DNA from 3 places in the Neobacillus sp. 114 genome. Region 3 is predicted to be linked to each of the others. Evidence: predicted binding sites of a transcription regulator. Region 3 holds the regulator's gene; each other region holds the start of a gene.
The links. The regulator Rex, encoded in region 3, represses fermentation and respiration genes when NADH is low (regulators of the CRP and FNR family bind a similar motif). The targets are predictions, from matches to a motif close to TTGTGAAATATTTCACAA.

Region 1 (8,195 bases), 2.1 Mb from region 3:
ATTTACAAATTCCTATTACTCCAAGCAAAATGGCAGCCGTGACGACCCTGATGGTGACGATTTCCATCGAAGTAAACCCTAGGCTGGCGAGCTTCCGTACAAAGATGGCGATGATTCCCCATAAAGAGGCACTGATTGCAATGAAGAATATCGACGATAGTCTGCTCAATTTAACTGATAAACCTTTCCATATTTCTCATAGAGATAATCAATCAAATACTTGGCATCTAAACCTTCACCTGTTACCTCCTGCAGGATTTCAAGCGGTTTTTTTAGTTTGCCGTGCTGATGGATGTGATTCGTTAGCCATTCTTTGATCGGAAGCAGATTCCCTTCTTCAAGAAGCTGGTCGTAATTCGGAAGGTCCTCAAGCATTTTATGCTTAAATTGGGCTGCATACATATAGCCTAAAGCATACGAAGGAAAGTAGCCAAAGCTTCCACCTGCCCAATGAACGTCCTGAAGAACACCCTCGCCATCGTGTCCAGGGCGGATTCCTAGGTACTTCAGATACATGTCATTCCAAACTTTCGGAAGGTCTGAAACCTCTATTTCATCATTAAACAATCCCTTTTCAATTTCGTAACGGATAATTATATGAAGCGGATAGGTAAGTTCGTCTGCTTCAATCCTTATAAAAGAAGGCTTTGACTCATTGATGGCCCGATAAAAACCCTTAATATTCACTTGATCGAATTGACCATTTGCGTATTTTTTCAGCAGATCAAAATTCTTTTTCCAAAAAGGCAGGCTCCGGCCAAGAATATTTTCATAGAAAAGCGATTGCGATTCATGAATCCCCATAGAGGTTCCTGTGCATAATGGTGTACCAATTAACTCTTTGGAAATATTCTGTTCGTATAAGGCATGCCCGCCTTCATGGATGGTGCCAAAAACAGCGGTCCGAAAATCCTGTTCATCATACTTTGTAGTAACGCGGACATCGCCAGGATTTAAACCAGTCGCAAAAGGGTGGACGGTTTCATCAAGCCTGCCAGCATTAAAGTCGTATCCCATTTGCGCTAAGATTTCCAAGCTGAATTCCCGCTGCTTTTCCTTAGGGAATCGATGGAACAAAAAATCAGTTTTAGGTTTGTGGCTGGATTCCGAAATCTGTTTTACTAACGGAACAATTTTGTCCTTCAGTTCTCCAAAAACTTGATCTAAAACCTCAACGGTCAAGCCCGGTTCGTACATATCTAATAAAACGTTATATTTATTCCCTTCATAACCCCAGTAGCCGATAAATCGCTTTGTCATTGCGACCAGCTTCTCTAAGTATGGCTTGAACATATTAAAGTCAGCTTTTTCTTTAGCCTCTTCCCAAACACTCTCGGCATTTGATTGGAGAATGACAAATTCTCTGTATTCCTCTGCAGGAATTTTTTTGTTTAACTCATAGTTCTTTTTGCATTCTTCAAGAATTTTTTTTGTTCTATCGGACAATTCAGCTTTTGAAAGTCCTGCTATGTAGGCTGCCATTTCCTCTGATGTCGACATTTTAAATACCTCGGAGGACAGCACGCCGATCACTTCTGACCTCTGCCCCACTCCCTGTTTAGGAGCGCCTGTCCGTAAGTCCCAGTAAATTAAACCAAGGGCTTCGTGATATGCGGTCATTTTCTTGACATACTCTAAGAATTCCTTTTCAAATTGCACTGTATTCATTGTCTTTCCCCCTTTCTCGCTATAAATTTTAACATATTTCTGACAAATCATGCGGATAAAAAAAACAACAGAAACGAATTTCTGTTGTAAAATAGGTTTATAGGAAAAAAGAGGTTTTAACTGAAAAAATAAATAGAAACAAATTTTAGATTGGGCGAAGACACAAAGTCAAGTAAGAACGGAGCCTCAAAAAATTACCTCTTGTTAACGGCGACCTTCCAAACTTCAGGGCTTTCTTCAAGGTATTCCCAAGAAAATTGCTCTGGTCTTTCCATCATAAATTGGTAAAGCAGCGGTCTTGGATCATGGTCGTTGACAATCTGCATGGTTTCACCTGATGCCAATTCATCAAATGCCCTAAAGATGGTTGGATGCTTTTCTCTTGGTGGATAATCTGGTACATTGATAACTTTTGCGTAGGTTTGCATCATTATCACTCCTTTAATTGGGTTAACTTCTCTTTTATTATAGAAAAACTTAGGTTAGGACTTAGTGAGTACCATCACAGCCGAAATATGATTTTGTTCATAAGGGAGGCAAGTCTAAATGAAAGAATTAGTTGGTTTATGTAAATGCTGTGGGAAAGAGATTTATTGTTTGGATGGATTCTTTAATGGAGTGATTACCGAGGATAAACAGTCATATTGCTTCGACTGCTACGAAGAAGTGAAAGAAGAGAAAAATCCGCAAAGCTAAAGCCTTGCGGATTTTTTCTATTAATCTTCATCGATTCCTTTCCGTTTTTCAAGCCGAGTTGTATTAAGTCCTAAAAAAAATGGCACAATAGTGACTTTTATCACTCATATCACTTTTTGTATACTTTTTCACAAATTTGTCACATTGAGAATTATTTTCATTAAAATCCAACGAGCTATGACGCTCATCACATATCTTATGGGATTACACTGCTACAATGTTATTAAACAAACGATAAAAGAGGTGTTGATTGTATGGAACAAAGAATAATTGAACTAGATGTCCGTGAGGATATAAAGAATAAACTCGAACCATTTCAAAAGATTATGGAGGCAGTAAAGGAATTAAATAATGATGGAGATGTGTTCATTCTTCATGCACCGTTTAAGCCGATGCCACTATTTACTGTCTTAAAAGCAAAGGGCTTTACCCATGAAGAAGAAGAATTAGAGAAAAAGCATTGGAAAGTAGTTTTTACAAAGAAAAGCTAAAAGTGATTTGGAGTGTGATCTGCAATGATCTTAGATAATCGCTGCCTCGAACCACCGCAGCCGATGATGCGAACCTTAGCCGCTTTAGAAGGTTTAGGCGAAGGGGAAGTTTTAACGATAATTAATGATAGAAGACCGATGTTTCTATATGAACAGCTTGAAGAATTAGGATATCAACAAAGAACAGAACAACAACCAGACGGAAGTTTTAAAATAGAAATCTTCCGCTAGGAAGGTGAGTCGAATGCTTCCTCAGAATTTAGGAACTGAAACAAATATTAAGCTCCCTTTTTCATTTATTCTTTTTAGTTTAATTGCCCTTGTTGCCTCACAGATTCTGCTGTTAGCAAATGGGCATATGATGACGGATGGAACTTTTCGCATACCTGCCATTTGGTCGGCAGCCCATCTTCTAATCCTAGGCTGGGCCTTAATGGTGGCGATGGGTGCAATGTACCAGCTTGTTCCGGTTGCGTTTTTGACGAAAATTTGGAATGAGAAATTTGGATTTGTCCAATTTTTCATCACCGCGGCAGGGATTACCTCTTTTTCGGCGATGCTCTACTTCGCGCCGCAAAATGCCGTCATTCCTGGTGTCATTACGCTTATCGGAATCTTCATGTTCTTATTCCAGATGCTAATGACGCTAAGAACACAAGCAAACCCTAACATTCTCACTGCTTTTGTGGGTACGGCTTTAGTTTGCTTGTTTTTGACCATCTTCTTGGGAATTACAATGATTTACAGTATGAAAACAGGCTTTCTCGGCGAACATTACCAAGCCATTTTTAAAAGCCATCTTTTATTGGGGTTAACCGGCTGGTTTACTCTATTAATCTTTGGCTTTTCTTATAAAATGGTGCCGATGTTTTCTTTGGCCCATGGTTTTCCAATGGTGCAATCAAGATATGTATATGGAATTTATGTATCCGGGCTTGTCTTGACAATCATTTCTTTCTATAGCGATAGCAGTATTTTATTAAAAATTGGATTCTTCCTGCTATTTGCCGGCTTTTCCATTTTCAGTTGGCATATCAGGATTATCGTTAAAAAGAGGTTAAAGAAAAAGCTCGATAAACCATTTTCCTTCGCCCTTTCGGCGATTGGCCTTGGGAATGTGATTCATGCAGCGGCCTTTATGGTCTTGCTCAGCAGCAAGTTTGCCAGTCTTATCGGGCCGCTACTATATTGCTATATACTGTTGTGGATTGTCCTAAGTATTGTCGGATATTTATATAAAATCGTTCCATTCCTGTGGTGGACCTATAAATACAGCAAGGAAATCGGAAAGGCTAAAGTTCCTTCGTTGAAGGAAATGATGAATGAAAAATTGATTGTGCCAGTCTTATCGGTATTCATTGGCTCAGTACTAGTTGTCTTTTTGGCACTTGTATTAAAAACAACGATTCTCTTTAATTTGGGCCAATTTGTCCTGTCTGTAGCGATGCTTATTATTGCAAGCAGTATATTCAGTGTTCTAAAAAAATAATGAGGTGAGTTACGATGAATCTAGAGGAGAAAATTTTTGAAGAATTAAAAAGTGTATATGACCCGGAGTTAGGCATCAATGTTGTAGATTTAGGGTTAATTTATAGTGTGGGGATTACAGAAGAAAATGATGTTTCGATTACGATGACACTGACCACTCCTGGCTGTCCGCTTCACAATAGTATCACAAGCGGAGTCCGTTATTGTGTCGAAGGAATCGAGGAAGTAAACAAGGTTGACGTTAACCTTGTTTGGCAGCCGGCCTGGTCACCGGATAAAATGACCGAAGACGGCCGCCGCGCCCTTGGCAGATAGCAAAAAGAGGCTGGCAATTCATTGTCAGCCTCTTTTTTCCTTCCTTACCCTTCAATTGCTTTAGTCGGCAATACTTCTTTTATCTTTTGCAGTACATCTGGTTCTAGAGGTTCTTCCAACAGGATATGGACAGTGCCTTGATCCTGTTCACTTCTTATCAGCCGGCCCACTCCTTGCCGTAATCTAAGCAACATGTAAGGAAGGTCCACCTCATTAAATGGGTCAGCCATTCCTTCCTTTTTGGCCGAAAAAACGGGGTCATTCGGCGGGAAGGGCAGTGAAAAAATCAGGACATTTTCCAGTGAGCGGCCGGGGATGTCAAGACCCTCCCATAGATGGATGGAGCAAAGCACCGAATTTTCCTCATTTTGAAACTTGGAGACTAGTGTGCTAATCTCCTTATCACCTTCAAAGTAGATTGGAAACTGCTGCTCATCTTTAAGCTGTTCCTTTAAATTCCTCATTTCATCACGATTATTTAAAAGAATAAGAGCCCGCCCTTCTGTCAATCTGACTTTCTCGATCACATAATCGATTTTTTTATTGATGGCATCTTGTTTAAAAGATGGCAGGAATACCTTCATTTTCTCGTCATAATCAAATGGGGAAGCAACCGAACAGGAAAGGTAATCATCAATCCCTAAACTGGACGCGATATAATCAAAAGATTTCTGATTGGACATGGTGGCGGATGAGAAGATATAAGGCTTTTTCTGTGAAAATACCTCTTCCCGCAAAACCTCCTCCACCATTTTCGGCATGATGACAAGGGTACGCTCACCACTGCTTTCTTCCAGCCAAGTAATTCCATTTATCTCTTGAAGGAAGAGTGATAAGGAATACGTGATTTGCTCCAAGTATTCCTCAACAATTTTTAAATCATATTCGTTGATAACAAACATTTCACTTTCAAAGACAAGTTCCTCTTCCAATGACTGCAATGTCGAAAGAAGTTTGCGGCAATTTTTCATAACCAAAGGGTGCCTATGAATGATCTCTTTATCAGATCCCATTGCGGGTTGTGAAAACTGTGCAAGGCAATCGAAGAATTCATCATTATCCACAAGCGCTTGTTCTATCGTATAAAGTGTTTTTTCGCGGACTTCATTTTCCATCAGTCTGGTTAAGAGTGTATCAAGTGTGTAATCTGTAAACCGGTAGCTTAGCGCCTTTTGTGCCGCATATTCAAGCAAATGCCCTTCATCAAATACCACTGATGAATGTTCCGGCAATAGCGGCAGCTGGCCCTCCCGTTTTCGGGCCTCTTTTGTCCAAACATGCTCCATATAAAAATCATGGGAACAAATAATTATATCCTTTGCGTGCCGATAGAATTCACGGTGTAAGGTGAGACCACAACGATGGCGCTTTTCACATGAGAAACAGTCCTGGAGCTTATCCCAGCTGACAGTTTGCCATACTTCATCGGAAAGAGCCGGATAGTCTCTTCTGTCGCCGTACTTTTCAAATTGCAGCATGGAACCTTCCATATGGACAAAATCAGGAAGATTCTCATAAATATCAAGAACGTCATCCGAAAAATGACTATTCCTGCCATTCTCGAGCTTTTTTAAGCATAAGTATTGATCCTGCGATTTGGCCAGACGGACATCGATTTGCAAATTAAGAGCTTGCTCAAGCTTGGCGATATCTCCTTCCTTCTTTACCAGCTGCTCAATTAATGTCTCATCAGCACAGGCAATCACAGCCGGCCGGTTTGTATAACGGGCATACATAATGGCATAGAGCAAATAAACGATTGTTTTGCCTGTCCCTACTCCGGCTTCAGCAAACATGACCTTTTTCTCTTTAAATGCTTTTTCAAGCTGAAAGGCCATGTAGATTTGTTCATCGCGGATTTCAAACCCGGATTCCGGCAAAATGTCATAGAAGACGTCACCAATCCATTCGCCTAACTTATCATAAAATGTTTCTGTTTTCGAAACTGTAAATGGCATGCGGCTTTGCATCCTATCCCTCCAAAAAGAAAAGCGTCAAAAGACGCTAAATTATTTCTCAATTATTGTTATTTTGCCTTGGCTGCCTTTTTCCCCAGTATTGGTAATAATCTGTTTTGATAAATCCGTTGAACAGCTTTCGTTTCTTTGTGGCCGGCTTGCCATATAGTTGTTCGAAATCCTCGTTTGAGGTCAAGATGTAAATCGACCAGGTATCAAGCGGGCTAAAGGCTTTGCCCATTTCCCGATACATTTGCTCCACTTCGGCCTTTTCTCCCAATCTTTCTCCATATGGCGGATTGCCGATAATCACACCGTATTCCTTTTTCGTTGAAATATCTTTTACCTGCATTTGTTTAAACTGAATCAGGTCGCCAAAACCTGCTTCGAAGGCGTTTTCCTGTGCCATTTTGACCATCCGATGATCAATATCCGAGCCGCTTATATCAAGCGGTGTATCGTATTTTGCCAGGTCCTCTGCCTCTGTCCTAACTTCATCCCAAACCCTTGAAGGCATCCAGTTCCAGCTCTCGGAAACAAAATCCCGATTAAAACCAGGTGCGATATTTTGGCCAATCAGGGCAGCTTCGATTGGAATCGTTCCCGACCCGCAAAAAGGATCGATAAAGGGACGGTCTGACCGCCAATTGGTCAGCAAAATAAGCGCCGCCGCCATTGTTTCCTTTAACGGGGCAGCCCCTTGGTCAGCACGATAGCCCCGTTTATGAAGGCCGGTGCCGCTCGCATCAATCGTAATAGTGGCGGTATCTTTTAACAATGCGACTTCGATCCGGTATAAAGCCCCATTCTCGTCAAACCAGGTTTTTTTATACTTCTGTTTCAAACGTTCCACAATGGCTTTTTTAACGATGGCCTGACAATCAGATATACTAAATAGCTTCGATTTCACAGATTTTCCAAGCACCGGAAATTCAGCATCCTCTGGTAAAAACTGCTCCCATGGAAGCGCCTTTGTTTTTTCAAATAATTCATCGAAAGTATACGCCTTGAATTCGCCGACTATAATCTTAATCCTGTCTGCTGTGCGGAGCCATAAATTACTCCTGGCGATGGCATATTCATCCCCGCTGAAGATTACCTTTCCATTATCCACCTGACAGTCGTAGCCAAGCGCCCTGACCTCCTGAGCGACAAGCGCCTCCAACCCCATGGCTGCGGTTGCTATAATTTGATATTTTCCCATTCTTTCACCCTTAATCGTTTATGTATCAATAATTGTAAAGTTTGATTTCCCAATATCATTATGGACTAAAAACAACCTCCGGATTCAGTTAACAAATAAAAAGCCCTCCCGTTTAAGGAGAGCTGTTCATTTCCATCAAAACTATCCATTAATAACGTTCTATAAGCCATGTTCTGTACCTCCGTACTGCAAACGACTTACAAGTCTCGTACTGAGGCGGTAATCATCTATCTACAGATTCACGTGGAACCTGTCCTTCTCCTCGTTGATTTCCGATAGAGAAAGTGCCCCTACCATAATTTGGGTTTCTCGCTCGTGGGGTTTACCCGTTCCACCCTCCTCATTTCTAAGGAGGTAATCGTCACTGTGGCACTT
Region 2 (8,195 bases), 1.7 Mb from region 3:
CACGAAGGCGCTGAACCACACAAACTGGTGCTGCAGTAATAACTTCTCCTCCGATAATGTTTGTCAGCTGGTTGACATGTTGAAGTTTTCATTGCCTGACCACCAGTACGTTTAACATTTTGGTTTCTCCTTGTTGTTTGACGATGATGCGAACTTAATTGATTGGGGACATTTGAAGTTCTTAAGAAGTTTTGATTGCCTCTGTTATCAAAAAAATCATTATTCACAATAACAACCTCCTTGTCCATCTGAATCACTAATCAGTTTATTCTTTGTTTTGCTAGACGAATGGACGAATTGATATGGACAAGCACCCTTTTTATTAGATTTAGAACATATTTTCTTCTAATAATTGTTTTGTGATGGTATATCCAATTAGATAAGCTGTTGAAGATGTATATCCATCAACTGTAAACGGTATAATTGAGGCATCCGAAACAATTAAGTTATTGACACCGTGAACTCTTCCGAAACGGTCCACCACACCGCCATTATTTAACGGTGCCATTCGCAGTGAGCTTTATTGATGGTGATTATGACCAAAGTTTTCCTTAATAAAGTTTTCAATTTCTTTATCATTATCAATTGTGTCAAGAGTCGGATTGATAAGTTTATAGGCGGGGTCAATTTTTGAAAGTTTATCGGCTATATCACGAATGTAAATCTTATAAATCGCCTTTATAGTTTCCAAGTCAAAGCTGTTATTAAGAAACCCTTCATCTGCTAGCACGATCTTAAGGGGGGCGTTATTTTGTAGTTTAATAGATCCCCGGCTCCTAGGTTGAATAAAAAGTATGATGATATTCAATTTTCCACCTGCAACTGTTCCAATCAGCTGTACACTGCGGCGGTTACTATTTTTTGATAGAGGATGCGGCAGAAAAGCACCGCTGTGCCCAGTGCCAACAATAATATAGTCAAATATATTTTTTGACCGGCTTTTCATATGAAATAAGAGGAGAAAGAAATAGGGAAGATGACTAGAATGTAAAATGATTCGATTTATAGAAAGAAACTTTTTTATTGCTGTAAAAGGCAAAATTTTTTTAACAAAATTCAGAAGATATGGTATATTAATAAATAAAAATTTTAGTACTTTATTTGATTAAAGGGAAGGTGAGAGAATGGCAGCAGATTTGATGAAAAAAGACAGCAGTCTTCCGTTGCGTCGCGATGTTAAACTACTTGGCAAAATGTTAGGTGAGATTCTGGTGAACCACGGTGGCGAGGAGCTATATGAGAAAGTCGAAAAAATAAGACTTATGGCTAAATCACTTAGGATTCACTTTGACGAAGAAATTTATTCAGCATTAAAACAGGAAATCGTTACCTTGACACCGCCAATGCGCAAGCAGGTAATCCGAGCATTTTCTATGTATTTCCATTTAATAAATGTTGCTGAGCAAAACCATCGAATCCGCAGGCGCAGGCAATATCAGCTTCAAAGTGACAACATCGTCCAGCCTGCTTCAATTGAAAGTGCAATCCTTTCACTGAAAGAAAATAACATTAACATGCAAACTATTCAAAACGTGCTGCAAAGCATATCACTTGAGCTTGTTATTACGGCACATCCAACAGAGGCAACAAAGCGTTCCATTCTTGAAATACAACAGCGGATTGCCGAAATTCTAAAAAATCTTGATCATCCGCTTCTTTCAGGCAGGGAACAAAAAAAGCTCGAAGAAAGTTTGTTTAATGAAGTCGCTATTCTTTGGCAGACCGATGAATTGCGGGAAAATAAACCAACCGTAATGGATGAGGTTAGAAATGGGCTGTATTATTTTGATCAGACATTATTTGAAGTCCTCCCTGATATCCATCAAGAGGTTTCAGATAGTCTCGAGAAATATTATCCTGAAACCTCCTGGGATGTTCCAAATTTCTTGAGGTTCGGGTCATGGATTGGCGGGGATCGGGATGGTAACCCGAACGTGACCCATGATGTGACCTGGGAAACATTGGACCGGCAAAGGCGTCTTGTCTTGCAAAAATATAAAAATGTTTTAGTAGATTTAATGAAACGCTACAGCCATTCCACCTCAAGGGTAAAGGTCAGCGAAGATCTGCTGAAATATATTGATGAAAAAGAAGATTTCTATTTGACAGAAGATAAAAAATGGCCGGTCCAAGCGGAGGTATACCGTCGCGCTTTCGCCATTATAATTGAGCGGGTGAAGCAGACTGGGAAATCTGAACTAGGCTACAGCAGTGCGGAAGAATTGCTGGAAGATCTGTTTTTAATTAATAGAAGCTTAAAGCAGCATCACCCTGCCCGCCACGAACTCGGGAACATTGAAAAACTGATTCGTCAGGTCCAGCTGTTTGGTTTCCATTTAGCCACACTTGATATTAGAAATCATAGCGGGGAGCATGAGGCCGCAATAACTGAGATACTTGGAAAAGTAGGCATCACTGAAAACTATGCAGCACTAAGCGAAACAGAAAAATTAGAAATATTGCAAAGGATTCTCCTTGATCCTCGGCCGCTCCTTTTATTACATGAAGATTACTCCACGGAAACACAGGAAATGATTAAAGTATTTCAGATGATTAAAAACGCTCATGAAGAATTTGGACAAAGAGCAATTACAGTATATCTGGTAAGCATGACTAAATCACCGAGTGATTTATTGGAGGTTTTAGTTTTAGCCAAAGAAGCTGGACTCTATCGTCTTCATGCGGACGGGACGTTGACAAGCCATTTAAATGTTGCTCCGCTATTGGAGACCATTGATGATCTAACAGCCGGTTCACTTATTATGGAAGAACTTTTCAATATGCCAGTTTACCGCAATCATTTGCAGAGCTTGCGGAATCAGCAGGAAATTATGCTCGGCTATTCTGATGGCAGCAAAGACGGCGGCACGCTGACGGCGAACTGGAAGCTTTATAAGGCACAGGTTGAAATTCATGAAATGGCGAAAAAATATCAAATCAGCCTGAAATTCTTCCATGGGCGCGGCGGTTCATTTGGCCGCGGCGGCGGTCCTTTAAACAAAAGCCTTTTATCACAACCGGCTGAAACAATTGGTGACGGCGTGAAAATTACCGAGCAGGGAGAGGTTTTATCTTCTCGATACCTGCTTGAGGATATTGCCTATAGAAGCTTGGAACAAGCTGTATCGACCCTGATTCTTGCCGCAGCGCATGTTACGGAAGAAGGAGAAATGCGGGAGGCGTCATGGGAAAAAGCAATTGAAGAAATATCAAATGCTGCTCTTGCTAAATATCAATCTCTTGTGTTTGAGGATCCCGATTTTCTAACCTATTTTCAATCTGCAACACCACTAAGGGAAGTGGGTGCATTAAACATCGGCTCAAGACCAATGAGCCGCAAAAACCAAGGACGCTTTGAAGACCTGCGAGCGATTCCATGGGTTTTTGCCTGGACCCAAAGCAGACAACTCCTTCCGGGGTGGTATGCGGCAGGATCAGGTCTGGAAGCTTTTGCATCAGGCAGTGAGCAGAACTTAAAGCTGCTAAAGGAAATGTATCTGAAGTGGCCTTTCTTCCAATCAACGATTGATAACTTGCAAATGGCTCTTATGAAGGCTGATATTACAACTGCTAAAGAATATTTAACACTTGTTGAAGATAAAACGATTGCTGAAAGAATTTTTACGAATATATTCGAGGAATATGAGAAAACAAGAGCGATTCTTTTGAAAATTACGGGGGATCAAGAATTACTTGACCATACTCCTAACATAAAAGAATCTGTGTTCCGCCGCAATCCGTATGTCGACCCGCTTAATTTCCTTCAGGTCGAATTAATAAAAGAACTTAGAAAACAGGACGAGCCTGACGCTGCTGTTTTGACGGAAGTTCTCTTGACCATTAGCGGTATCTCCGCCGGTTTGCGTAATACAGGTTGATCTTTAGCCACAAACCTATTTTAGGGTTTGTGGCTTTTTTGAATTTTTTGTGAACTTTTGTAAAATGAATGGCTGTTCATTCATTTTGTCGCAAAATTCGACAAAATCGAAAAAAGTCACGTGCTATATTTATGCAGAGGGGAAAAGGAGTGATTCCATAATTCATTTTACCGGAGGGATGTCTACATGGCAGTAAAAGAAAAAGTTGTGCAGGAGAAACATCAGGTTTATGCAATGATCGATGAATTAGCCAATAACGGAGCGAAAGCACTGAATGAATTCCGCTGTTATAATCAGGAAATGGTGGACGAAATTGTTAAACAGATGGCTCTTGCTGCACTTGAAAACCACAAGTATTTGGCCAAGCTTGCAGTAAAAGAAACACAAAGAGGGGTTTACGAGGACAAAGTTTTTAAAAACATGTTTGCCACCGAAATGATTTACAACAACATCAGGGATATGAAAACGGTGGGTGTCATTGCCGAAAATGATAATGATGGGATGGTCGAAATGGCCGAGCCGGTTGGTGTCATTGCCGGTGTTATCCCCATCACCAATCCGACATCGACAGTCATTTTTAAATCGTTGATTTCACTTAAAACAAGGAATCCAATCATCTTTGCATTTCCACGATATGCTCAAAAATGCTGTACAATAACAGCCCAACTGCTTAGCGAAGCGGCTGAAAAGGCTGGCGCACCAAAGAATTGCATCCAGTGGATTGAGGTACCTTCTCATGAAACATTTCAGGCCCTAATGAAACATCCGCAGATATCGCTCATCCTTGCAACCGGCGGCCCGAATCTAGTGAAGGCAGCCTACAGCTCAGGAAAGCCTGCACTAGGCGTTGGTGCCGGAAATGTACCTTGTTATATTGAAAAATCGGCCAACATTAAACGTGCAGTCAATGACTTAATTTTGTCAAAGACCTTTGACAACGGTATGATTTGTGCTTCCGAACAAGCCCTAATCATTGATCAAGAAATTTATGATGAAGTAAGACAGGAATTGATCGCCAATCACTGCTATTTTCTCAATGGGGAAGAAAAGCAATTGCTCGAACGCGCCGCAATTGATCCGAAAACAAAAGAGCTTAACCCAATGATTGTCGGTCTTCCTGCTTATATGATTGCAAAAATGGCTGGAATCAATGTGCCGCTCAATACAAAGATTCTAATTGCCGAGTTAGATGGTGTAGGGCCGCAGTATCCACTATCCTGTGAAAAATTAAGTCCGATTTTAGCGTGCTACAAGGTAAATAGTTTTGCAGAAGGACTTCTTGTTGCTGAAGAGACACTTGAATATGGCGGTCTTGGGCATTCGGCAGCGATTCATACTTCCAATCAGGATGTGATTGATACATTTTCGCAAAGAATGAAAGCTGGCAGGATTATTGTCAATACACCATCCACACACGGGGCAATCGGCGACATCTATAATACATCATTACCGTCCTTAACTATCGGATGCGGAACATATGGAGGGAATTCTGTGTCACAGAATGTGGGAGCAGCAAATTTACTCAATATCAAAAAAGTAGCCAAAAGAAGAACTATGACTCAGTGGTTTAAAGTTCCATCACAGATTTACTTTGAGAAGAATTCGGTTCAAACACTTGCAGCCGTTCCCGGTATTTCAAAAGCATTTATTGTGACCAGCACAAGCCCGCTAAAGAATGGCTATGTCGAAAAAGTGCAGTATTATTTAAAAAAGAATCCGAACAATGTTCTTTGTGATATTTTCTGGGAGATTGAACAGGACCCAAGTATTGAAACGGTAATGGCCGGTGCAGAACGGATGAAAAAGTTCCAGCCTGATTGTATAATCGCCCTTGGCGGAGGTTCGGTCATGGATGCAGCCAAAGCCATGTGGCTGTTTTATGAACACCCAGACACAGATTTCAAGAGCCTGACGCATAAATTCTTTGATCCAAGCAAGCGAGTGGTTAAATTCCCGGCTCTACGAACTAAGGCGAATTTTATTGCGATCCCAACCACATCCGGCACAGGATCCGAGGTAACATCCGCCTCCGTTATTTCAGATAAAAAGACAAATATCAAATATCCAATGGTTGATGCGCAGCTGACACCAGATGTTGCCATTGTCGATCCACAGTTTGTCATGACTGTTCCTAAACATGTAACTGCGGATACGGGCATGGATGTATTAACACACGCGATTGAAGCCTATGTATCGGTTCTAGCCAATGATTATACGGATGGACTTGCAATGAAGGCTATTCAGTTGGTCTTTGAATTTCTGCCTAAGGCATACAGGGATGGAAGCGATGAACTTGCCCGTGAAAAAATGCATAATGCGGCCACGATTGCCGGTATGGCATTTGGCAATGCTTTCTTAGGCATTAATCACAGTCTTGCTCATGTCATTGGTGCGGAATGTAATATTCCTCATGGACGGGCAAATGCCATCATGCTGCCGCATGTCATCCGCTTTAACGCGATGAAGCCCAATAAATTAATGACTTTCCCTAAATATGAACACTTTATTGCGGATGTACGTTATGCGGAAATTGCCAAAATGCTTGGCCTGCCTGCAAGCACAACCGAAGAGGGAGTGAAAAGCTTAATCGCAGCAATCGTTGAACTTGCTGAGGAATTGGATATACCAATGTGCATCGAAGCGTCTGGTGTTAGGAAAGATGAATTTGAAAGCAAATTATCAGAACTTGCTGAACGGGCATTTGATGATCAGGATACAATTGCCAATCCAAAAATGCCTCTAGTAACTGAATTAGCACAAATCTATCTTCAAGCATACAAAGGTGTCTAAATAAAGTCAGTCTATGGAGGGAGAAAAAATTGTCGGAGGAAATGGAGCAAAAACAGGAAACCAAAACAGTAGGTGAAGAACATATTCAGCTTGAGGTCAGCGGTTTAGACCTGCTCTGGCGTGCAACTTTTAGGAAAATGGATGAATGGGCAAAACGTGCTGAATTCGAAGATGAGGTATTTTTGAAGAGGGCTAAGCTATTTGCAGATAGTGTAGGACGAAGCCAAGCAGATATGAAAGAAATCACTGATAAATTTACAAAGGAATTTGCACAATGGGAAAAAACAGCACGCGATGAATTTTTTATGTCAACAACCACTCTGGCACACTTTTTCCCGATTAAGTCTTTTAAAGAAATAAATGAGCAACTCGAGCGCATTCATCAAAAAACACTGTCACTTCTTAACAGGCCATGCCAATTTATAACTAATACGGACGCAGCAGATAAATATTCTGCAATGATAGAACAGTATATTTCGCTAAGAAAAAAGGCAAGAAGCCGATACCTTACAACTATAAAACAGGCTGGAAATCTAGTCTATGAAAATCAAAAAGTGTTTGTAAACTTATTTTCCAAACAAGTCAGTACGTTTGTCTTTCCGCTAAACAAATATCTGGAGAGAAGTACGATTAGAAAATTTTAATACAAGGAGTGAGGCGGCATGTCTAAAGAAAAAACCTATGATCTATTTGCAGGTTATAAACTGCTAAGTGAAATGTGGGAAAAACAATTAATGGATCTTTTATTTAAGGCGACTGACAACAAAGAATTTGTCCGCACGGCAAATATAGGACTTGACCTGCATTCGCGATATATGGAAAGGGTGCGAAAAAATCAGGAGTTTATCGCTGCATTAATGAATATTCCAACCAAGAAGGATGTCGCAAACGCGGCAAAAATGTCGATTCAGGCTGAAGAAAAATTTGATAGTTTAGAAGAACAGGTATGGAATTTGCAAGACGGTTTGGCAAGCTTTAGTAAAGAAAATTTGACCTTCCTTCAAGAAATAATCAACACTATCAATCAAATGAAAGCTGAATCACTGAAAACAAAAGCAGAGCTGGCAGAAACGAAAAAAATTAAGACAGATCTTCAAGATTTACGGCAGGGTTTGGTTGATATCAAAATCCTCCAGGTGAACCTCCAAGAAATGTGCAAGGAGCTTGAGGGACTAAAGGTAATTCAAGCAGAACTTAAAGATTCTCTCACCCATCAAGAACCGCCAAAAACGGATCGCGGTTTGGAGGAACTAAGGCAGGAGATTGCGCAATTGGCTGAAATAAAAAGCGAAATTGCCTCATTAAAGGAATTAATGGGAAAAGAGAAAGAAAGAAAACAAAAAAAGGAACCGGAAAAAGAGCTGGTCCTGCCAGGGGCCAGCACTACAAAATAACGTGAAGGGGGTATTGGTAAATGAGTGCTAGAGTTTCGACAAAAAGTTTTTTACCGCTTTTAAATATCGAGAAGGAAACGAAACGATGGAATCAGCTTTATAAAGTCATGACTGAGCCAAAGCCGGATATCAT
Region 3 (8,195 bases):
ATGCAAGTGCCGTAAGTTCCTCCTGCTCTAGCTTTTTATCCACATAATAATCGTAGTCGCCGAGGTATTCTGTGCTGCCCTCAGGGCTCAATTCTAGTACCTTGGTTGCGATTCTGTTAATAAAATAACGGTCGTGTGAAACAAACAAAATAGTACCTGGATAATCAATTAGAGCATTCTCAAGAACTTCCTTGCTGTCCAAATCCAAATGGTTGGTAGGTTCGTCCAATATTAATAAATTTGCTTTCTCGAGCATTAGCTTGGCAAGGGCTAGGCGGGCTTTTTCACCGCCGCTTAATGACAAAACGTTTTTAAGCACATCGTCACCGGAAAATAAGAAATTTCCAAGCACCGTACGGATTTCCTTTTCTGGTTTCAGTGGATATACATCCCATAGTTCGTTTAAGACGCGTTTATTGGAGGTAAGGTTGGCTTGTTCCTGATCGTAATACCCGATGGACAAATTGGTTCCGTATTGAATAGTTCCAGCCAAAGCGGGAAGCTTTTTAATAATTGTTTTTAAAAGGGTCGACTTCCCGATTCCGTTAGGGCCGACAAGGGCAATACTGTCGCCTTTATAGACACGAAAGGAAATATCCTCGGAAACCATCTCGCCATCATAGCCGACAGCAAGTGAATCAACAGTCAGTACATCATTGCCGCTTTGGCGCTCAATTTCAAATGAGAAGGAAGCGGATTTTTCATCCCCTGATGGCCGGTCCATGATTTCCATTTTTTCAAGTTTCTTCCGCCGGCTTTGCGCCCTCTTAGTAGTAGTGGCCCGTGCGATGTTGCGCTGGATGAAATCCTTTAAGGCGGCAATTTCCTCCTGCTGCTTTTCATAAAGCTTCATGTCGCGTTCATAATTGGCAGCTTTCTGCTCAAGATAAGAGCTATAATTACCGGTAAATCGCTGAATCAGACGGCGTGATAGTTCATACACCTCTGTAACCACTTTATCCAAAAAATAGCGGTCATGCGAAACAATTAAAATCGCGCCATCGTAGCCCTGCAGATATTGCTCCAGCCAGGAAAGGGTTTCGATATCCAAATGGTTGGTTGGCTCGTCCAAAATTAAAATATCAGGTCTTGTCAGCAGCAGTTTGCCTAGCGCAAGCCGTGTCTTTTGTCCGCCGCTTAGACTTGAAATCATTAATGTAGTATCAGAAAAATTTAACCCATGCAATACAGAGCGGATATCGGCTTCATATTGATAGCCGCCTTGCTCTTTAAACTTTATTTGCAATTCATCATATTCCTTTAATACCCGTTCGTATTTTCCTGGGTCCCCGAAAACAGCAGGATCGGCCATTTGCTCCTCCAGCTTCCGTAGCGTTTTTTCCATCGCCTGCAGGTTCTCAAAAACCGTCAGCATTTCCTCCCAAATGGACAAATTGGACTCCAAACCCGTATTTTGTGCCAAATAACCAACGGTAACATCCTTTGGTTTGATGATTTCGCCGCCGTCATAGCCCATTTCGCCGGCGATGATTTTCAATAACGTTGATTTCCCCGCTCCATTGCGTCCGACAAGGGCAACACGGTCACGGGTTTGTAATTCCAGTTTTATATTCGATAAAATAAGTTCAGCACCATAATATTTTTGTAGTTGGTTAACCTGTAATAAAATCATTTTTTTCACCTCTATTACCTTATGACTAGTGTACCGTATTACCCGAATGTCGGCAATGAAGTGAAATTTTTAATGGAATTATAAAAAAATATACCGATAGTTCAAAGTTTCACACACATGGACATAAAAATATTGTATTATTTTTTGTAGGAGGATTTTTTTATGGCTGAATTTACTCATTTTAATGAAGAAGGCCGGGCCAAGATGGTCGATGTCAGCGATAAGCCGGAAACGGCACGCACGGCACTTGCCCAGTCTAGCATAACAGTAAGCACTGAAATTTATGAAAAAATCACAAACTACGAAATGAAAAAGGGCGATGTCTTAGCAGTGGCCCAGGTTGCTGCGGTAATGGCGGCGAAAAAAACATGGGATATCATTCCAATGTGCCACCCGATCCCATTAACAGGTATCAATATTAGTTTTTCGTGGGAACAGGCCGGGCAGGAACAATATATACTGCATATTGCTGCATTAGTGAAAACCAAAGGCAGTACCGGAGTTGAGATGGAAGCGCTAACAGCCGCCTCTGTTTGTGCCCTGACCGTCTATGATATGTGTAAGGCAGTTGATAAAGGGATGGTGATCGGACCAACCTTTCTGTTAGAAAAAACCGGCGGCAAAAACGGTGATTTTAGAAGGAATATCTAATATATCCATTAAAATTGAAGGGTGGGAGAAATATGTCCAATGAAACGATGAAAATACCACAGGCAACAGCAAAGCGTCTGCCCTTATATTATCGATTTTTACAAAACCTTCATTCTTCTGGCAAGCAGAGGGTGTCATCTGCAGAATTGAGTGAAGCTGTAAAGGTGGACTCGGCCACGATTCGCAGGGATTTCTCTTATTTCGGAGCCCTTGGGAAAAAGGGGTACGGCTATAATGTAAACTACTTGTTATCGTTTTTCCGGAAAACTCTTGATCAAGATGAATTAACAAAGGTAGCGTTAATCGGGGTGGGTAATCTTGGCACAGCCTTTTTACACTACAATTTTTTAAAAAATAATAACACAAAAATCGCTTGCGCCTTCGATGTGGACCCTGGAAAAATTGGCGATTCGATAGGCGATGTTCCAGTTTATTCGATGGACGATATAGAACAGTATTTGATCGAGGAAAATATTTCGGTAGCGATTTTGACGGTGCCGGCTCCGGTTGCTCAGCAGATCACAGATAAACTTGTGAAAACGAACGTAAAAGGAATTTTAAACTTTACTCCAGCAAGACTGAATGTACCTTCATCGATCCGCGTGCATCATATTGACCTGGCGGTGGAGCTGCAGTCACTTGTTTACTTTTTAAAGCATTATCCAAACGACGAAGTCGAAGAATAAATAATAAATGGGCTTCTCGCCAAAATAGGTGAGAAGCCCATTTTTCGTTTGGAAACATTTTTCCTAAACAGATAACTATACAAAGGGAGTTAAAGTAAGTAAAATAAATATACAAATAAGTATCGTAATCCAATAGGAAAGATGGGGATTAAAATGTCAGAAACAGTTCGTTCAATCCCACGGCCGCTCGTGAAAACAAACCAGTGGACAATTGTTTTAAGTGTTGTGTTAACATGGTTATCCGGACAGGAATGGTTTTTGTTAGTGCCGTTAGTTGCCGGTTTGTCTGGTCTTTTATTCGGGTTTAATCCGATTATGCAAATAGCAAAACTGTTTTTAAGAAAGGACCCAAAGGCTTATATCCCTGAGGATTGGGAGCAGCAGCAATTTAATCAAAAAATTGCCGTATCGTGTTTGGGAATTGGATTTGTAGGATTCCTGCTGGGATGGAATGGTGTTGGCTATGTGTTCACAATTCTTGTCGCGGCGGCGGCCTTTGTGGCAATCCTAGGTTTTTGCATCGGATGCTTTATTCATTATCAGTGGAACCAATACCGTTATAGAAAGGCGCACCAATAAAGATAGGGGTCTGAATTTTTCAGACTCTTTTTTGTTTTTCTGCTTACATTTGACGCTAGTCCAAAGGATAAGGGGATTGCAGTTGCAGTCGGAATTGTATTGACCTGTCGCGGTTGGAAATTGGGATGCCTGTGCTGGGTTTATGCTGCGGGCATCTCGAGAGGCAAACTTGTACAGCGATTTCCGAAGTATTATTGGGAAGAAGGTAAAAGACTATCCACTCACAGCAAGCAAGTTGAAACGGATCCAGCATGCCGCAGAGCGAACGACGGCGGGGGCATTCTTGCAGCTGGATAAGCCGCTTAATCCAGGAATTATATTGGACCATCCAATTGAAGTTAGGAAAAATTATTTAATCTGCGTGAACTTGTCTTGCTGCAGAAAATATGTGCTACAAATGAGGGGGCAGAAATTTTACGGAAGGCTATCTCCGTGTTTGCTGTTCATGGCGTCATGGAGGAATTTTCGTCGCTGCCGCGTATCTTCCGCGATGTGGTCGTAAACGAACAGTGGGAGTGGCCGCGTAATCTGCTGCAAAAGCAAATCTACCGCGAGCAGCTGCCGAATGGGACTTATTCTGCGCTTCATTCTTTAAAGCTTACAGCTGATAGCTCTAACAGGGGTCAATTAATGGAGCGGGGCGAAACTTTATTGAAGGCATCAAGGACATTTGAGTGAAATTGGGAAGGGAAATGTCCGTGATTGATAGGCGGTATCAAGGACAATTTGAGTGAAATTGGGAGCGGAAATGTCCTTGATAGGCGGTATCAAGGACAATTTGAGTGAAATTGGGAGCGGAAATGTCCTTGATAGGCGGTATCAAGGACAATTTGAGTGAAATTGGGAGCGGAAATGTCCTTGATAGGCGGTATCAAGGACAATTTGAGTGAAATCGGGAGTGGAAATGTCCGTGATAGGCGGTCTCAAGGACAATTTGAGTGAAATCGGGAGTGGAAATGTCCGTGATAGGCGGTCTCAAGGACAATTTGAATGAAATCGGGAGTGGAAATGTCCGTGATAGGCGGTCTCAAGGACAATTTGAATGAAATCGGGAGTGGAAATGTCCTTGATAGGCGGAATGAAGGACAATTTGAGTGAAATCGGAAAGGAAAATGTCCTTCATAGACGGTATGAAGGACATTTTGAGTGAAAGCTGAAAGGGAAAAGTCCTTCATTAGCCGAATGAAGGACTTTTTAAGTGGATTCAGAAAGGAAAATGGCTTTCATTGGTCCAATCAAAAATAAAGACATCATTGTTTATTCATTTTATCCCTGTACTTAAAATGAATAGCAATCATCTTTAAGGCTGACCCAAAATCAAAGGTGGCGAGGATGACCAAAAGGTAGCTGAAGAAGCCCCAGCCATTGTTTTGGACATCATCGATTGCAAAATAGGTGAACAGTGCACCAAGTATTAAATAAATCAAACCGGAAAACAAAGGTGAACGTCTCATAGAAATCCTCCGATAAAGTTTTGAACTGCCTCTGCCTCACGCATCAGCCGCTCAATGTCATCCTTATAAACCGACTGAACAAGGACGACCATCGTGTTCATAGATACATGGGCGAAAATCGGCACCAGGATACGTTTAGTTTTTACATAAAGAAAGGCAAAGGTAAAGCCCATCGCCGAGTAAATAAGCAGATGCTCAGGCTCCATATGGACAAGCGCAAAGACCACCGAGCTGATTAGGGCAGAAATGAAGAAATTAAACCGCTTATAAAAAGCCCCAAAAATAATTTTTCGAAACACAATTTCTTCTAAAATAGGGCCGATAATACTCGTTACAAGAATGGCCAAAGGAAAGGCATTAATGATCGTGAGGATTTCCTGTGTATTTTTAGAGCCCAATTCAATCCCAATAAGGCGCTCAATGATGGCAGCCGTATATTGGGCAAATAGGGCAAGGAAAACCCCTAAAATCGCCCACTTTATTGAATGACCGATTGAAGTGTTTCTTTCACTATGGACCCCAGGCTTCATTTCTTTTCTTAGGATAACAAGAATGATGAGAAAGGCAAGGGTGAAACTTGTGATCAGCCAAACCGGTACCACAAATTCCTGCCTCCATCCAAAAAGGCGAAATCCAAACATAAATGCAGGAATCCCGGCAAAGCTGGAAAGCTGCATGGCAATATAAACAATAAGGACAATCCAGTATTCCTTTTTCAAATCAAAACTCCTTTTCCATCTATTTTTTCCAATCGAAATGTAATCAATCACTATTCTTCATTCTACCTTTAATGACAAATTAGTTTCAATTTTGAATGCCTGCTTTGAATAGATTGAATAGAAATATGGATTTTATCCATACTTTATAAGGTGGAAAAAAAGGGTAACTTTTTTTAATAAATTTTATGCATCAGACTTGCAAAAGATTTTCAGATTCATTATTATAATAATTGTGTTAGCACTCATCATAGTCGAGTGCTAATAAATGACCGAATAACACATATTTGAGGAGGTTGTTTGAATGTTAAGACCATTAGGTGATCGCATCATCATCGAACTCGTTGAATCAGAAGAAAAAACTGCAAGCGGTATCGTATTACCGGATACAGCAAAGGAAAAGCCTCAGGAAGGAAAAGTTGTAGCTGTAGGTACTGGCCGTGTGCTTGACAATGGCGAGCGCGTAGCTGTTGAAGTTTCTGTTGGCGACCGCATTATCTTCTCAAAATACTCTGGTACTGAAGTGAAATACCAAGGTGCCGAATACTTAATTTTACGTGAAAACGATATCCTTGCTGTTGTAGGCGAGTAAATCCAACAGTTGAAAAATAAAAGTTTTTAAACATATGAGGAGGTTTTTTAACAATGGCTAAAGAGATTAAGTTTAGTGAAGACGCTCGCCGCGCAATGCTTCGCGGTGTTGATACACTTGCTGATGCAGTTAAAGTTACTCTTGGACCTAAAGGACGCAACGTGGTTCTTGAGAAAAAATTCGGTTCACCATTAATCACAAATGACGGTGTAACGATTGCAAAAGAAATCGAATTAGAAGATGCATTCGAAAACATGGGTGCAAAGCTTGTTGCTGAAGTAGCAAGCAAAACAAACGATGTTGCTGGTGACGGTACAACAACTGCAACAGTTCTTGCTCAAGCGATGATTCGCGAAGGCTTAAAGAACGTAACTGCTGGCGCTAACCCAATGGGTATCCGCAAAGGTATCGAAAAAGCAGTTACTGCCGCTGTTGCAGAACTTAAAGCTATTTCTAAACCAATTGAAGGCAAAGAATCTATCGCTCAAGTTGCCGCTATTTCTTCTGATGACAAAGAAGTTGGCCAATTAATCGCTGAAGCAATGGAGCGCGTGGGCAATGACGGCGTCATTACAATCGAAGAATCTAAAGGCTTCACTACTGAATTGGATGTAGTTGAAGGTATGCAATTTGACCGTGGCTATGCTTCTCCATACATGGTTACAAATACTGACAAAATGGAAGCTATCTTAGATAATCCATTTGTATTAATCACTGATAAGAAGATTACAAGCATTCAAGAAATCCTGCCTGTTCTTGAGCAAGTGGTACAGCAAGGCAAGCCATTATTGCTAATTGCTGAAGATGTTGAAGGTGAAGCACTTGCAACTTTAGTACTGAACAAGCTTCGTGGTACATTCAATGCTGTTGCTGTTAAAGCTCCTGGCTTTGGTGACCGCCGTAAGGCAATGCTTGAAGATATCGCTGCTCTAACTGGTGCTGAAGTGATCACTGAAGAGCTTGGCCGTGACCTTAAGTCTGCTACAATTACTTCTTTAGGACGCGCTGCTAAAATCGTTGTCACAAAAGAAAACACAACAATTGTTGAAGGTGCAGGAAGCACTGAAGCAATCCAAGCTCGCGTGAACCAAATCCGCGTTCAATTAGAAGAAACTACTTCTGAATTCGACAAGGAAAAATTACAAGAGCGCCTTGCTAAATTGGCTGGCGGTGTAGCAGTTATCAAAGTTGGTGCTGCAACTGAAACAGAATTAAAAGAGCGTAAGCTTCGTATCGAAGACGCATTAAACGCAACTCGTGCTGCAGTTGAAGAAGGTATCGTATCCGGTGGTGGTGTTGCCCTTCTAAACGTATACAGCAAAGTGGCTGAGCTTCAAGCTGAAGGCGACGAGCAAACGGGTATCAACATCGTTCTTCGTGCGATGGAAGAGCCAGTTCGCACAATCGCTACCAACGCTGGTCTTGAAGGATCTGTTATCGTTGAGCGCTTAAAGCATGAAGAAGTTGGCACAGGCTTCAACGCTGCTAGCGGCCAATGGGTAAACATGATCGACGCTGGTATCGTTGACCCAACTAAAGTTACTCGTTCTGCACTTCAAAACGCAGCCTCTGTTGCAGCTATGTTCTTAACAACTGAAGCTGTAGTTGCTGATAAGCCAGAACCAGCTGGTGCAGGCATGGGAATGCCTGACATGGGCGGTATGGGCGGTATGGGCGGCATGATGTAATATCAGCCCCAATATCTAGGGTTTGGAATAAATAACATGAAGCTTCTCGTGAGTTGAGCAAACTTATGGGGAGCTTCTTTTTCCATTTCTTGTGTTACAATGAATATATAATTATTTGTTTCAAAACATGAGAGTGGGGGAATCGGAATAAATGAACACTGTTCTTACATATGTAGTTTCCCTTTTCGTGATTGTG

Region 1: a site for Rex is predicted at 2,481-2,498, ahead of QNN06_RS22405 (DUF2249 domain-containing protein). Genes of this name have one in related genera too.
Region 2: a site for Rex is predicted at 3,926-3,943, ahead of adhE (bifunctional acetaldehyde-CoA/alcohol dehydrogenase). Genes of this name have one in related genera too.

Annotation. Positions count from the first base shown of each region.
Region 1 is NZ_CP126144.1:4,595,695-4,603,889, forward strand. Features, by position in the region: gene QNN06_RS22385 (DMT family transporter) at 1-169, opposite strand, end outside; gene QNN06_RS22390 (carboxypeptidase M32) at 166-1,668, opposite strand; gene QNN06_RS22395 (DUF2249 domain-containing protein) at 1,863-2,096, opposite strand; gene QNN06_RS22400 (hypothetical protein) at 2,215-2,364, shown strand; gene QNN06_RS22405 (DUF2249 domain-containing protein) at 2,619-2,855, shown strand; gene QNN06_RS22410 (DUF2249 domain-containing protein) at 2,880-3,086, shown strand; gene QNN06_RS22415 (hypothetical protein) at 3,100-4,344, shown strand; gene QNN06_RS22420 (metal-sulfur cluster assembly factor) at 4,359-4,658, shown strand; gene QNN06_RS22425 (ATP-dependent DNA helicase) at 4,703-6,628, opposite strand; gene QNN06_RS22430 (THUMP domain-containing class I SAM-dependent RNA methyltransferase) at 6,675-7,820, opposite strand; RNA gene rnpB (RNase P RNA component class B) at 7,978-8,195, opposite strand, start outside.
Region 2 is NZ_CP126144.1:1,937,176-1,945,370, forward strand. Features, by position in the region: partial or broken gene QNN06_RS09715 (DUF1259 domain-containing protein) at 1-67, opposite strand, end outside; gene QNN06_RS09720 (GMC oxidoreductase) at 329-508, opposite strand; gene QNN06_RS09725 (GMC oxidoreductase) at 521-808, opposite strand; gene ppc (phosphoenolpyruvate carboxylase) at 1,125-3,878, shown strand; gene adhE (bifunctional acetaldehyde-CoA/alcohol dehydrogenase) at 4,065-6,668, shown strand; gene QNN06_RS09740 (hypothetical protein) at 6,710-7,312, shown strand; gene QNN06_RS09745 (hypothetical protein) at 7,331-8,062, shown strand; gene QNN06_RS09750 (alpha/beta fold hydrolase) at 8,083-8,195, shown strand, end outside.
Region 3 is NZ_CP126144.1:254,397-262,591, forward strand. Features, by position in the region: gene QNN06_RS01395 (ABC-F family ATP-binding cassette domain-containing protein) at 1-1,633, opposite strand, end outside; gene moaC (cyclic pyranopterin monophosphate synthase MoaC) at 1,796-2,284, shown strand; gene QNN06_RS01405 (redox-sensing transcriptional repressor Rex) at 2,317-2,970, shown strand; gene QNN06_RS01410 (DUF4395 domain-containing protein) at 3,124-3,549, shown strand; gene QNN06_RS01415 (hypothetical protein) at 3,982-4,227, shown strand; gene QNN06_RS01420 (YdiK family protein) at 4,800-5,003, opposite strand; gene QNN06_RS01425 (CPBP family intramembrane glutamic endopeptidase) at 5,000-5,722, opposite strand; gene groES (co-chaperone GroES) at 6,024-6,311, shown strand; gene groL (chaperonin GroEL) at 6,365-7,999, shown strand; gene QNN06_RS01440 (hypothetical protein) at 8,151-8,195, shown strand, end outside.